Regions from separate parts of the Pseudarthrobacter sp. alpha12b genome, predicted to be linked through region 3. Evidence: riboswitches for the same ligand, from Rfam matches in the RefSeq annotation. Region 3 holds a riboswitch; each other region holds the start of a gene.
What was found. A riboswitch is a leader RNA that binds a small molecule or an ion and turns the genes downstream of it on or off. The one in region 3 is predicted to bind S-adenosylmethionine.
Positions count from the first base shown of each region.

Region 1: it holds a riboswitch for S-adenosylmethionine, as region 3 does, so the genes downstream of both, ACTAQI_RS02005 (bifunctional o-acetylhomoserine/o-acetylserine sulfhydrylase) here and ACTAQI_RS14930 (DUF1737 domain-containing protein) in region 3, are expected to answer to the same signal.
Region 2: it holds a riboswitch for S-adenosylmethionine, as region 3 does, so the genes downstream of both, ACTAQI_RS08755 (aminotransferase class V-fold PLP-dependent enzyme) here and ACTAQI_RS14930 (DUF1737 domain-containing protein) in region 3, are expected to answer to the same signal.

Region 1 is NZ_CP196746.1:465,051-469,456, reverse strand. Features, by position in the region: gene metX (homoserine O-acetyltransferase MetX) at 1-833, opposite strand, end outside; SAM riboswitch class IV at 846-961, opposite strand; gene ACTAQI_RS02005 (bifunctional o-acetylhomoserine/o-acetylserine sulfhydrylase) at 1,064-2,386, opposite strand; SAM riboswitch class IV at 2,430-2,544, opposite strand; gene ACTAQI_RS02000 (VOC family protein) at 2,706-3,344, shown strand; gene ACTAQI_RS01995 (DUF222 domain-containing protein) at 3,539-4,406, shown strand, end outside.
Region 2 is NZ_CP196746.1:1,918,193-1,922,598, reverse strand. Features, by position in the region: gene ACTAQI_RS08765 (metal-dependent transcriptional regulator) at 1-14, opposite strand, end outside; gene ACTAQI_RS08760 (class I SAM-dependent methyltransferase) at 64-822, opposite strand; gene ACTAQI_RS08755 (aminotransferase class V-fold PLP-dependent enzyme) at 944-2,377, opposite strand; SAM riboswitch class IV at 2,414-2,527, opposite strand; gene hisN (histidinol-phosphatase) at 2,680-3,492, opposite strand; gene rsgA (ribosome small subunit-dependent GTPase A) at 3,537-4,406, opposite strand, start outside.
Region 3 is NZ_CP196746.1:3,222,281-3,226,686, reverse strand. Features, by position in the region: gene ACTAQI_RS14945 (glutamate--cysteine ligase 2) at 1-294, shown strand, start outside; gene ACTAQI_RS14940 (O-succinylhomoserine sulfhydrylase) at 311-1,519, opposite strand; gene ACTAQI_RS14935 (rhodanese-like domain-containing protein) at 1,520-1,930, opposite strand; gene ACTAQI_RS14930 (DUF1737 domain-containing protein) at 1,927-2,202, opposite strand; SAM riboswitch class IV at 2,216-2,331, opposite strand; gene opgC (OpgC domain-containing protein) at 2,498-4,406, shown strand, end outside.

The DNA of each region.
Region 1 (4,406 bases), 1.9 Mb from region 3:
AAGCGCTTCACGAGCTTGTTGCCCTGATGGTCCAGGTAGCTTTCCACCTGGTAGCGGCCCCGGGAGGCAAGAACTTCCCCCTGAAGGGGCGACTCGGGCGCCTGCGGTGAGCGGCCGAAGCGGCCTTCCAGTTCCGCGGCGGACCGGTAGGTGATGTGGGCGATGCGCCGGGCGAGCGCGAGCCCCTCTTCCGGGCTTGGACCGCCGTAGTAGTCGCCGCCGTTGAAGTTCGGGTCCTGCCGGATGGCCAATGTCTGGGCCTGCGCGAAGGCAATCTGTTCGGCCGTGCTGGCGGCCCCCACCGAGATCACGGCGCAGCGCTGCACCCTCTCGGGGTACATCACGGCCCATTCCAGGGCCCGGGCGCCGCCCATGGATCCCCCAAGGACTGCGAACCAGCTCTTGATGCCCAGCTGGTCTGCCAGCCGGGCCTCCGCAGCGGTGCTGTCGCGCAGCGTGACCAGGGGGAACCTCGAGCCCCACGGCGCTCCATCCGGGGCCGGTGAGGAGGGGCCGGTGGACCCATAGCAGCCGCCCACGATATTGACGGACACCACGAAGAAACGGTTTGTATCCACGGGGGCGCCGGGGCCGGCCAGCTGCTCCCACCAGCCTTCTTCGTCGGTGTCGCCGCGGGTCACGTGGGTGCTGCCGGTCAGTGCGTGCTCGACCAGGATGGCGTTGCTGGCGTCCGCGTTGAGCGTCCCCCAGGTTTCGTAGGCCAGGGTGACGTCCGGCAGGTAGCCGCCGGCTTCAAGTTCCAGTCCCCCGATGGAGGCGTAGCGGACGATTCCGTGTTCAGGGATGGTGGTTCGGGCGACGGTAACCGTCATGGCAAGACCTCTTCTACGCGCTTGCCTGCCGTCATTTGACCGGCAGGCCAGGTCTTCACCCGGGGCACCCCACCGCGGATGGAGGGTTGCCGGCCAGCAAGCCGGGGCTGTCACTGGCACTCATGACCTGGTTCGAGTGTACGAAACACCCCCCACTCCAGGCCAAGAGTATGACCGGTTGTGACTTTCCCGGCTTGCCTGCGGCACGTGCTGCAGCCCCGGCTCTGACGTCAGGCTTCAGCGCCCTTGGCTGCGCGGAAGCCTGCTTCCAGGTCGGCCAGGATGTCATCGATATGCTCCAGGCCCACGGACAGCCGGACCAGTCCCGGATGCACCCCGGCGACGACCTGCTGCTCCGGCGAGAGCTGGCTGTGCGTGGTCGACGCCGGGTGGATGACCAACGAGCGGACGTCACCGATGTTGGCCACATGGGAGTGCAGCTCCAGGGCGTCGACGAAGCGCTTGCCCGCTTCAGCCCCGCCGGCAAGGTTGAAGGCGACGACGGCGCCTGTCCCCTTGGGCCCGTACTTGCGGCCACGCCCGTACCAGGGGCTGGACGGCAGCCCGGCGTAGGCGACGGATTCGACGTCGTCCCTTGCCTCCAGCCAGCGCGCCACCTCCGTGGCGTTCGCCACGTGCCGCTCCACCCGCAGGCTCAACGTCTCCAGGCCCTGGGAAATCAGGAAGGCGTTAAAGGGCGACACCGCCGAGCCCAGGTCGCGGAGCAGCTGCACGCGGGCCTTGAGGATGTAGGACAGGTTGGCCCCGAGAGCGCCACCCTCCCCCAGGTCGCGGGCGTAGACCAGGCCGTTGTAGGTGGGGTCCGGGGTGTTGAAGCCGGGGAACCGCGCGGGGTCCTTGCTGAAATCGAACTTGCCGGAATCGACAATGACGCCGGCGATGGCCGTGCCGTGGCCGCCCAGGTATTTGGTGGCTGAGTGGATCACGATGTCCGCTCCCCACTCCAAGGGGCGGATCAGGTAGGGGGTGGACAGGGTGTTGTCCACGATCAGCGGCACTCCGGCCTGATGGGCCACCTGCGAGATGCCTTCGATGTCCAGGACATCCTGGCGCGGGTTGGAAACGACTTCACCGAAGAAGAGCTTGGTGTTGGGCTGGACGGCATCGCGCCACTGGTCCAGGTTGTCCGGGTCTGCCACGAAGGTGACCGAGATACCGAACTTCTTCAGGGTGTGGGCAAACAGGTTGTAGGTGCCGCCGTAGAGGCTGGGGCTGGCCACGATATGGTCGCCCGCCTCCGCAATGTTCAGGACCGCGAAGGTCTCGGCGGCCTGCCCGGAGCTGAGCAGCAACGCGGCCAGGCCTCCTTCGAGGCTGGCAATCCGCTGTTCGACGGCATCCTGTGTGGGGTTGCCGATGCGGGTGTAGATGGGCGCAAGTTCGGCCAGGGCGAAGCGGTTGGCGGCGCTTTCGGCACTCGGGAACACAAATGACGTGGTCTGGTAGATGGGCAGGGCACGCGCCCCTGTGGCACTGTCCACCGCCTGGCCGGCATGGATCTGGCGGGTTTCGAAGGACCATCCGTGGGACATCCAAATCTCCTTTGACATGGGCCCGGCATGCTCGGAGCCTTACGGGCCGCGCTTGCTCCCGGCTGTTGCCGGAGAGCCAGGTCTTCACCCGGGGCACCCCACCGCGGATGGAGGGTTGCCGGCCAGCGAGCCGGGGCTTGGCGCTGGCACTCATGACCTGCGCCCAGTCTAGGAAGCCGGTGGTTGCCGTGAACAGGATTGTGACGAACAAGGTCTTCCTGCGGCTCCGCGCGCGCTGGGACCAGGGCAGCCGGCAGTCAAAATGCTAGTAAGGCTAGCCTTAGCTGAGAGCCCGATCACAAAGTGCCAAGATGTTCGCATGCGCATGGATCACGTCTCTTACGCCTGTGAACACGATGGCCTCGCGGCCACTACCGACCGTATTGCAACTGCCCTCGGCGTTGAGGCAGTGAAGGGTGGCGTACACCCCCGGTTCGGAACCCGGAATATGATCATCCCGCTCGCCGGTCATAAGTACCTGGAAGTCGTTGAGGTCCTGGACCACCCGGCATCCGACAAGGCACCGTTCGGTCAGGCAGTGCGTGCCCGTTCCGCTGCCGGTGGCGGATGGATGGGCTGGTGCGTCGAAGTGGACGACCTCGCCCCCTTCGAGGAACGCCTGGGCCGCGCCGCCGTGAACGGCAACCGCAAGTTCCCGGACGGCCGTGAGCTGGTCTGGAAGCAGATTGGCATCCTGGGCCTCATCGCCGATCCCCAGGTGCCGTACATGCTCAAGTGGGAGGGGGACCCGTCGCTCCACCCGTCCAACGCGTACGAGAGCAACCTCAAGATGAGCTGCCTGACCATCGCCGGCTCCGCCTCGCGGGTGACCGAGTGGCTGGGTGAGCCGGTGGAGAAGCCGCTTGAGGACGTTGCAGTGGAGTGGGTCGCACCGCACGGCACACCGGGCATCCTGTCGGTCACCTTCGAGACCGCCAACGGAGCCGTCACTCTCTGACGCTCCAATCCCTCTTTCCCGGCACTCGCGGGAGGTGGGTTTGCCGGGCCAATGCCCGGATCTGCTTCGGCCGCCATCAGGTGGTGACAACGGCGTCACTACCCGATGGCGGCCGAATCCATTTAACTGGTTACTGCCCGCGGCCGGGACGCCTGCGGACCTTGATTGTCGGACCCCTGTTGGATGATGTTTCCATGGGAATCAGCAGCGGTGGCGGGATGGCTATGGAGGGCATTCATGCCTCTGTTGCTGCCCTTGATGCGCTGGACCGTGAGGATGCCTTCCTGGGCGCCGGGGCAGGTGTTGGTCATGATGTTGACGTGTTGCAGCGGCGGTACGAGCTGCGCTTGGATCGTTTGGAAGTCTCGTCCCGTTTGAGGGCACAGCTCGCGGCCGTGGAAGCCCGGGACGCGGTGGAGTGCGTTGTTTTCCAGCAGGCCATGCTGGCCCCGGACGCACCGGTGCATGAACGCATGTATGCGGAGATGTCAGCGGTGGAGGAGATCGCGGGGGTCCTGACCATCAGTTCAGGTGCTGCCGGGGCGTTCGTGGAGCAGTCCCGCCAGGTGTGTTCCCTGCCGCCGGTGATGGACGCACTGGTAGCCGGGACCATTTCCTGGCAGCACGCCCGAATTGTTGCCGACGAAACTGAGGGGCTCACCCCAGCCGGTGCCGCCGCCCTGGTGGTGCACTTCTTCGACCCCGGTGCGCCCGACCCCGCCCGCGGCGCAGCCCCCGGCGAACTCATCCCCTCCCGGTTCCGCGCCAAGGTCCGCGCCTGGCGGGAACGCCACCACCCCGAGACCCTTGAGAAGCGCCATGCCAAAGGCGTCGCCGACCGGCGGATGGAATACACCCCTGACCGCGACGGCATGGCCTGGATCTCCCTCTACCTCCCCGGCGACACCGCCTGCGCCATCTGGAACCGCAGCACCGCCACCGCCCGCGGCCTCCAAGGCCCCGGCGAAACCCGCACCCTCACCCAACTACGGCCCGACATCGCAGCATCACTACTCCTCGGCGCAGGCAGCGCCACCGATGCGGGCCAGGTCCCCACCCCGC
Region 2 (4,406 bases), 1.3 Mb from region 3:
GCGCTGGTCTTCACCCGTCCAAGCCTACCGGTTTGGCCGGGCCGGCAGCGCGCGCCGCAGCGGTCATGCCTTGACGGCGCGCCACGCCAGGGTGAGGTAGGGGAGGTCAAGTTCCTGGTCCGGGGCGTAGGCCAGGTGTTCGTGGAGGTACCAGTCCAGGTTGGTCAGGACTTTGGCCCGCGTCGCCTCACCGGCCCGCAGGTAGTAGCTGCGCGACTTGGTGAGCTCCATCAAGTCCCCGGTGGTCAGCCTGTCCTGCCAGCGGGTGACGTGCCCTTCGAGTCCGTGGAATTCGGGTCCGACGACGGGCTTGTGGCCAGGCCGGTACACGTCGCCCGCATGCATGATCCGGGAGAGCCGGTGCACCCAGGGCACGGAGGTGTCCAGCTGGTTCCAGACCAGGCCCAGCGTTCCGTGCGGGCGCAGGACGCGCGCCAATTCCGTGCTTGCCGCCCGGGGATCGCACCAGTGCCACGCCTGGGCAACGGTGACGACGTCGAATCCGGCGTCAGGCAGGCCTGTCGCCTCGGCAGTCCCCGGCACAGCCGTGGCAGCGGGGCAGTGCGCCTTCAGCTGGGCGAGCATGTCCGCGGAGGGGTCGATTGCGGTGACATCCAGTCCCATGGCCAGCAGCAACGCCGTGAACTTTCCGGTACCCGCGCCGACGTCCAAGGCGTCATGGGCCCCTGCGGGCACCAGCCACCGGGCCGATTCCGGAGGATAGCCGGGCCGGACACGCTGGTAGTGCCGGCCGCCGTCCTGGAAGCTCTGCCCGAGCTCCCTGCGCCGCAAGTGATCAAGCCTGGGGCCACCCCGAACCACGCGTGGCCTCCTTCTTGTCCTGCCGGTGATCTCCCCTCGAAGATACCGCATGTGCGGTCACCGGAGTTGGCAGGACGGCAATCCGGGGGCGCCGCGGCCGGGCCGGGGAACTGCCCCTGCCTTAGTCGTCGATGCAGGGGGCTGCGCCGGCGGTTCCCGGGGTGTTGGGGGCCCAGTGCGGGTAGGTGCGGAAATCGTTGGCGGGCACCCAGCGGCCCGCATCCACCACGTAGTCCCATCCGAGTCCGTTGCTGCGCAGGGCCCTGATGCCGGCGAGGAGGCGTTCGGCGTCCTCCAGCCGTGAGCCCACGCCGAAGCTTGCCCGGAGGGAGCCCGACGGCAGGCCCAGGCGCTTCAGCAGGGGATGGGCGCAGAAGCGGCCGTCGCGCAGGCCCACCCCGTGCTCTGCGGAGAGATAGGCTGCCACCAGTCCAGCGTCGTAGCCTTCCACGGAAAAGTTGACCACGCCGATGGTGTCAGTTTCCGGGTTGGTGTCCTTGAAGATCTGGTGGACGGTGACCCCTTCGATGTCCTGCAGGCCCGCCACCAGGAAGGAGCGGATGGCGGATTCGTGGGCATGCCACCGGTCCTGGTCGAGTACTGCGATCACCTGGGTCGCACGGGCCAGGGTGGCAGCGCCGAGGACATTCGGCGAGCCCCCCTCATGGCGGGCCGGCCCCGTGGCCCAGCTGACGCCGTCGAGCCTTGCTTCCTTGACGGCGCCGCCACCGGCGAGGTGCGGGACGCCGGCGTCCAGCCAGTCAGGCCGTCCCACCAGGACGCCCGCGCCGAACGGGGCGTACAGCTTGTGGCCGGAAAAGGCGAGGTAGTCGACGTCGTCCGCGCTGATGTCCACCCGGCGGTGCGGCGCGAGCTGGGCTGCGTCCACCACGATCCGTGCGCCGTGCTGGTGGGCGATCGCGGCCAGGGCCCGGATGGGAAGGATCTCGCCGGTGACATTCGAAGCGCCGGTCACCGCCAGCAGGCTGACCCCGCCCTGCTCCAGTTCGGCACGGACGGCGTCAAGGGTGCCCGCGACCGTGTCTGCGGCCACGATGCTGCGGTGCGGAACGCCCTGCCATGGCAGCAGGTTGGCGTGGTGCTCGATGTCCAGGTAGAGGACGTCACCGTCAGGGCGGCCCCCGGTGACCGGAAGGCAGCCCGCCAGCAGGTTCAGCGAATCCGTCGTGTTGCGGGTGAAGATGACCGAATCATCCGGGCGGCCGCCCACGAAATCCCTGACGATGCTGCGCGCATTCTCGTATACGGAGGTGCTGATCTGGGAGGCATAGCCCGCTCCGCGGTGGACGCTCGCGTAGTAGGGCAGGATCTCATTCAGGTAGGCGGACACCACGGACAGCGCCGGGGCGGAGGCGCCGTAATCGAGGTTGGCGTACCGCACGTGCCCGCCGGAAATCAGGGGCGCCTGGATTTCGGCGCCGGTGACGGCAGCAAGGGGGCGGCCGGCAACGGCACGGCGTTCGTCGGCAAGCCGTCCGTCGTCGATGCCGGCTTCGGCGATGGCGGGCTGGGGGGAGACGGTGGCAGTTGTCACAGAGACCTCACTTGAATAGAGGACTCCGGCATGGGGAATCCGCGCTTGCCGCATCCACTCCGGACCGGCCTGGTCGTCACCCGGGGCACCCCGCCGCGAATGGAGGGTTGCCGGCCAGCAAACCGGGGTTTTGCGCTGGCACTCGTGACCTGCATAAAAGCGTAGGACATGGGGCGGCCAGGATTGAAGCCGCGGCGATTGTTAAGGGCTTTGTTACGTGGGGCCGAATAAACGACGCCGGACACCCCCTTCTGGAGGTATCCGGCGTCGCAATATTCGTTTTAGCGGGAAGACGGCGGCAGTTAGAGCAAATCGTCCAAGTATGGGTTGAGGCGGTGCAGCACTTCGGAGTGCAGGATGGAGTTGGTGGCCAGCGCGTTCCCGCCGAACGGTCCGTCCTCGCCCTCAAGGGATGTGAAGCGGCCGCCTGCCTCCACAACGATCGGCACCAGGGCAGCCATGTCGTAGAGGTTCAGCTCCGGTTCGCAGGCAATGTCCACGGAGCCCTCGGCCACCATGCAGTAGGACCAGAAATCCCCGTAGGCCCGGGTCCGCCAGACGTCTTCGGTGAGCCCGAGGAACTCGTCAAGGTTTCCGCGTTCCTTCCAACCGCCCAGGCTGGAGTAGGAGAGGGAGGCATCGGAAAGGCTGGAGACGTTGGAGACCCGGAGCCGGGTGGCCGCTGCCAGGGACCTGCCCATGTACGCGCCCATCCCCTTTGCCGCCCACCAGCGCTTGCCGAGGGCCGGCGCGCTTACCACGCCTACCACCGGCTCGCCTTCATCGACCAGAGCGATCAGCGTGGCCCATACCGGAACGCCGCGGACAAAGTTCTTGGTCCCGTCGATGGGATCGATGATCCAGCGCCGCGAACCATGGCCGGTGCTGCCGAATTCCTCGCCCAGGACGGCGTCGCGGGGCCGGGAACGGGAGAGCTGGCCGCGGATGGCTTCCTCGGCAGCCTTGTCCGCGTCGGTGACGGGCGTCAGGTCCGGCTTGGTCTCAACGTGCAGGTCCAGGGCCTTGAAGCGGCTCATGGTCTGGTCATCCACGGAGTCGGCCAGGACATGGGCCAGGCGCAGGTCATCGTTGTAGCTCGAAGCGGGTTGGATCATGGTTCCAAACTACCGTCTGCGGACGGTTCTGCCGGGAGAACGCGTCAGTTGATGCTCCCGAGCTCCTTGGTTTCCTGCGCTTCCATCCGCGGGTCGGTACCGAGCAGGCGCCGCAGGGAGGCCAGCCGTGCCGGCCCGGTGGGACCTGCGTGTCCGCCTCCCACCCAGTCATCGAGGCCGCAGTCCACTGCCGTTGCAGTGTGCTTGCAGCCCCGTTCACAGTTTTCGATGCCGGGAGAGAGGTCCGGGAAGGAGCGCAGGATCCGGTCCGGGTCCACGTGTGCCAGCCCAAAGGAACGGATACCCGGGGTATCGATGATCCAGCTGCCGGGCGGCGCGTCCGCCAGCCGCAGGGCCAGGGCCGACGACGACGTGTGGCGGCCGCGTCCGGTCACGGCGTTCACTCCGCCGGTGGCCCGCTCGGCTCCGGTCAGCGCGTTCACCATAGTGGACTTTCCAACACCGGAGTGCCCGAGCATCACGGTGACCTTGCTGTCGAGGTGGTCACGGAGGGCCGCCACGGCCGCGCTGTCCAGCCGCGCCGAGAGACCGTCATCGGACCTTGCGTCGATCCCCGAGGCCTGTGCGTCCGCGGTCTTGCTGATGATGACCGGGAAGTCCAGGTGGGTGTAGTTGGACAGCAACTCTGCGGGGTCCTTGACGTCTGCCTTGGTGACCAGCAGGATGGGCTCGATCCCGGCGTCGTAGGCGGCCACCAGCGCACGGTCGATGAATCCCGTGCGGGGCTCTGGGTTGGCCGCCGCCACCACGATTACCAGTTGGTCCGCGTTGGCCACCACCGCGCGCTCAATGGGGTCCGTGTCGTCGGCGCTGCGTCGCAGGAGGGTGTGGCGGTCCTGGATCTTCACCAGCCGGGCCAGCGTGTCCGGTGCGCCGGACACGTCCCCCACCAG
Region 3 (4,406 bases):
CGGCCTGCACCAGCTGCGGACGTGGTCCGTTCCCTGGTGGATTACCTGGCCCCCGTCCTCGCCGAACAAGGCGAGCTGGCGCTGGCCCGGCAGGGAGTGGAGGACATCATCGCCAGGGGACCAGGGGCCGCTGAACAGCGCCGTGCCCGCGACAAGGCATTGGCGGGACCACCACCTGAGGACATGGGGTTCGGTGCGGTGGTCCGCCAGGCCGTGTACGTGACGATGCGCGGCGGCCTGGACCTTTCGGACGTGGAGGCCACCCCGGAGCTGCTGCGGGTCCGCCAGAGTTGACTGTGTGCGTCGGCCGCTAGATCTGCTTCAGTGCCTGTTCCAGGTCGCGGATAAGGTCATCGGGGTCCTCGAGTCCCACGGAGAGCCGGACCACGCCGTCACTCAGGCCGATGGCGGCACGCCCTTCCGGCCCCATGGCGCGGTGCGTGGTGGTGGCGGGGTGGGTGATCAGGGACTTTGCATCACCAAGGTTGTTGGAGATATCGATGATCCGCAGCCCGTCGAGCAGCGCGAAAGCCGCTTCCTTGCCGGAGCGCCCGCCGGAAGAAGCGAGCTCGAAGGTAAGGACCGTGCCGCCGGCACTCATCTGCTTCGCCGCCAGCGCGTACTGCGGATGCGACTTCAGCAACGGATACTTCACCCAACTCACGGCCGGCTGTTCCTCCAGCCATTCGGCGAGCCGCAGGGCGGTGGCAGACGAGTGGTTGACGCGCAGGCCCATGGTTTCCAGGCCCTTGGTGAGGACCCAGGCGTTGAAAGCGGAAAGTGCAGGGCCGGTGTGGCGCATCAGCTGCTTCACCGGGCCGTCGATGAACTCCTTGGTGCCCAGGATGGCGCCGCCCATCACCCGGCCCTGGCCATCGATGTGCTTAGTGCCGGAGTAGACGATGACGTCAGCGCCCAGGTCGCCGCAGCGCTGCAGCAGGGGAGTGGCAAAGACGTTGTCCGCCACCACGGTGGCCCCGGCCGCATGCGCCAGTTCGCTGACCGCGGCGATGTCCACGATCTCCTGCATGGGGTTGGACGGCGACTCGAAGAAGACGGCGGTGGTGGGCTTGGAGAGGGCTTCGCGCCATTGGTCCAGGTCGGGGCCGTCCACGAAGACCGTCTCCACACCCCACCGGGGCAGGATTTCGTTCAGGATTACAAAGCACGAACCGAACAGCGAGCGGGCAGCCACCACGCGGTCGCCGGCAGCCAGCAGGGCACCCAGCGCGGTGAACACCGCGGACATGCCCGACGCCGTCGCAAAGCACGCTTCGGTGCCTTCCAGCAGCCTGAGCCGCTCCTGGAAGGTGGCCACGGACGGGTTGCCGTAACGGGAGTAGACGAAGCGCTCGTCCTCGCCGGTGAAGGCGCGTTCGGCTGCCGCGGCGGATTCGTAGACGAAGCCGGAGTTCAGGAAGATGGCCTCGGACGTTTCCTGGAAGTTGGTGCGGTCCAGGCCGCCGCGGACGGCCTGGGTGTCGGGGTTCCAGCCTTGGGCGTCTGGGTTGAAGGTCACTTAGTTCTTTCCGAGGTTGGTGGGGAGGCCGCGGTTCTTCCAGCCATTCACGGTCCGCTCGCCATAGCGGTCGGGGTCGCCTTCGAAGCCCTCCAGGACGCTGTAGGCGGTGAATCCGGCCTGGGTGGCTGCAGTTGCCGCGGCGATGGAACGCTTGCCGGAGCGGCAGAGGAATACCACTTCCGCGCCGGGGTCCTCCGGTGCCTGCTGCGACAGGTCCTTGATGAAGTCCGGGTTGGGGATGCCGCCCGGGAAGGTCCACTGGATGAACAGGGGATCGTTGTCCGTGGCTTTCGTATCCGGAATCCCGATGTGGGCCCATTCGCCCTCGGTGCGGACGTCCACCAGGATGGCGCCCCGCTCCAGCTTTGCCCATGCTTCCTGGGGCGTGAGGTCTCCCGCGTAGCTCATGCGTGGCCCTCGCCGTCGAACTCGCCCTCAAATTCGGCGTCCAGCTGGTCCACCGCGGTGGCCACAGCGGCGTCCGCCGAGGCGATCGCAGCCGGGAGGACAATTGCCTGCGCCACAATGACGCGGGTGCCGTTGAAGGTGGCCGCCGGGCTGCCGTGCAGCACGTATCCTTCCGCCAGGGCAGCGGAGATCCGCTCGCAGAATGCGCGGTCGTCCGGGCCGGTGATCAGGCGGTAGGACAATTTTTCGTCAGGGGCAGGTGCGTCGGACACGACGGATCTCCTTCTTTCACGCTTGCAGCTCGAATCGGTCGATATGCCGAGTATTCACCTGAGGCACCCCGCCGCGAAAGGGAGGGTTGCCGACCGGCAAGTCAGGGCTTGGCACCGGTACTCATTACTCCCCAAAAACGTAACATCTGCCGCGCCGAGCCGCACCGCCGCCGTCGTCATGTTCCGTAATTGAGCTGCCGGCAACACGCCACGGGTGATGCCGCGGGCCGATAAAGTTCATACCGGGGCGCCGCCCCGTCGCCAGAGCAAAGAGCACCGGGGGGTCCTTGTCAGCATGCGGGCACACACATCGCAGCACCACGCCGTAACCCGCAGGAGCCGTCGGCGTTCCGTCGCCGCCTTTTTGGCAGCGGCCCTCGTTGGCCTCCTGGTTCTGGCGGCCCCGGCGGGGCCGGCTCATGCGGAGGACGCTGCGCCGGACAAGGGCAAGCCCTGGCTGGGGGCGGTGCTCGAGTGGGGGGAGGATACCGCTGCGGGCTTCAGTGACCGGCTCGGCGCCAGCCCGGCGGTCTTCGGCCACGACATCACCATTCCCTACCGCGATTCGGAGCGGAATGACATTGACGGGTTCCTGCAGCAGACTGCAGCGAAGGGCGCCCATGCCTTGCTGACGGTGAAGCCGTCGGTTCCCCTGGACCAGCTCGGGGCCCAGGAAGCGGAAGCGTTCGCAGCGCAGGTGCGCGACCTGACCACTGGGTTCAAGGGGCAGTTGCTGGTCCGGTTCGCCCCCGATATGAACGCCAGCTGGGTGCCCTGGGGCCAACAGCCGGCCACTTACCGGCAGGCCTTCCAGGCCGTGGCGGCAGCGTTCAAAAAGTACGACGGCGGCCGGGCCACCATGGTGTGGGCGCCGTACCTGGGCAAGGACTACCCCTTCGACCGGAACCGGAATGCGCCGCAGCCGGGAAGCGATGGGTTTTCCCTCCTGGATACGAATGGGGACGGGACCTGGAACGGAAGCGACAGCGCCTATGCCCCGTACTACCCCGGCGACGACGCCGTGGACTGGGTGGGGCTGACCGCCTATCACGACGACACTGCCGGCGGGGCCGCCGTCAACTCCCTCCCGGGAGCCGGCGAGCTCCAGGAGATGCTGACGGCCTCCGGCAGCGAAAACTTCTACGGCACCTACGCCGAGGCCCGCAAGAAGCCGTTCCTCCTCCAGACTGCGGCGTTCTACAGCCCAGCATCCGGTGGCGCGTCCGAGCTGGACATTAAGACGGGCTGGTGGGACCAGGTCGTGGCAACTGCCACGTCCCCGGGTTTCGCGGGAACGGCCGCCGTTGTGTGGGACGAGCGCACCAGCACCAGGGATACCGGCGTGGCCAGCATCAGTTGGCTGCTCACGGGAAGTCCGGATATCGCCAAGGCTGCGCTGGACAGGCTGAAGGCGTCGCCGCTGGTCACCGGCCCTGTCACCGATGTGGCCTCGGGAAGCACCTATGTCCGGGCCAACACCCTCTCCGGTGCGGCAGCCTGGACGGTTGCTGCCGCCATGGCCATCCTCCTGGTGGCCCTATGGCAGGTTCCCCGCCGGATCAACGCCGCCACATCCTGGAGTTACCAGGACCCCTCCAGCAGGGATTCGCGGGTCGACCTGCTCCGCGGGATGGCCATTGTCTTCGTCGTGGTCAACCACCTGGGTATGGCCTCCCTGTTCCAGCTGCTCACCCAGGAGGCGGTGGGCTTCGTGTCAGGCGCTGAACTGTTCGTCCTGTTCTCCGGCCTGGTGGTGGGCATGGTGTACGGGCCCAAGGCCAAGGAGGACTTCGGCCGGGTTGTGGACCTCACGTCCCGCCGGGCCGGGAAGCTCTACGTCACCTCACTGGCCGTGCTGATCGGCGTTTTCCTTCTGTCCCTGCTCCCGTTCTTCCACACCGAGGCCCTGACCACGTTCGTAGACCAGGGAACCGGCGGCGCCGGGCATACTGGTGCCGGCCGGACCTACGACCTCTATGCGGGCATGTCATCGCTGTTCCAGTTCCCCGTGCCGCCCCAGGTGCTGCCGGCCATCGTGCTGCTGCAGTTTGGGCCCTGGCAGTTCAACGTGATGGGTCTTTACGTGGTGCTGTTGCTGGTCAGCCCGCTGATCCTTGCGGCGCTCAACCGCGGCAAGGCCGTCTGGGTGTTGCTGGCAACGCTCGCCGTGTACGCAGTGGGGGCCGTGACCAGGTTCAGGCTCC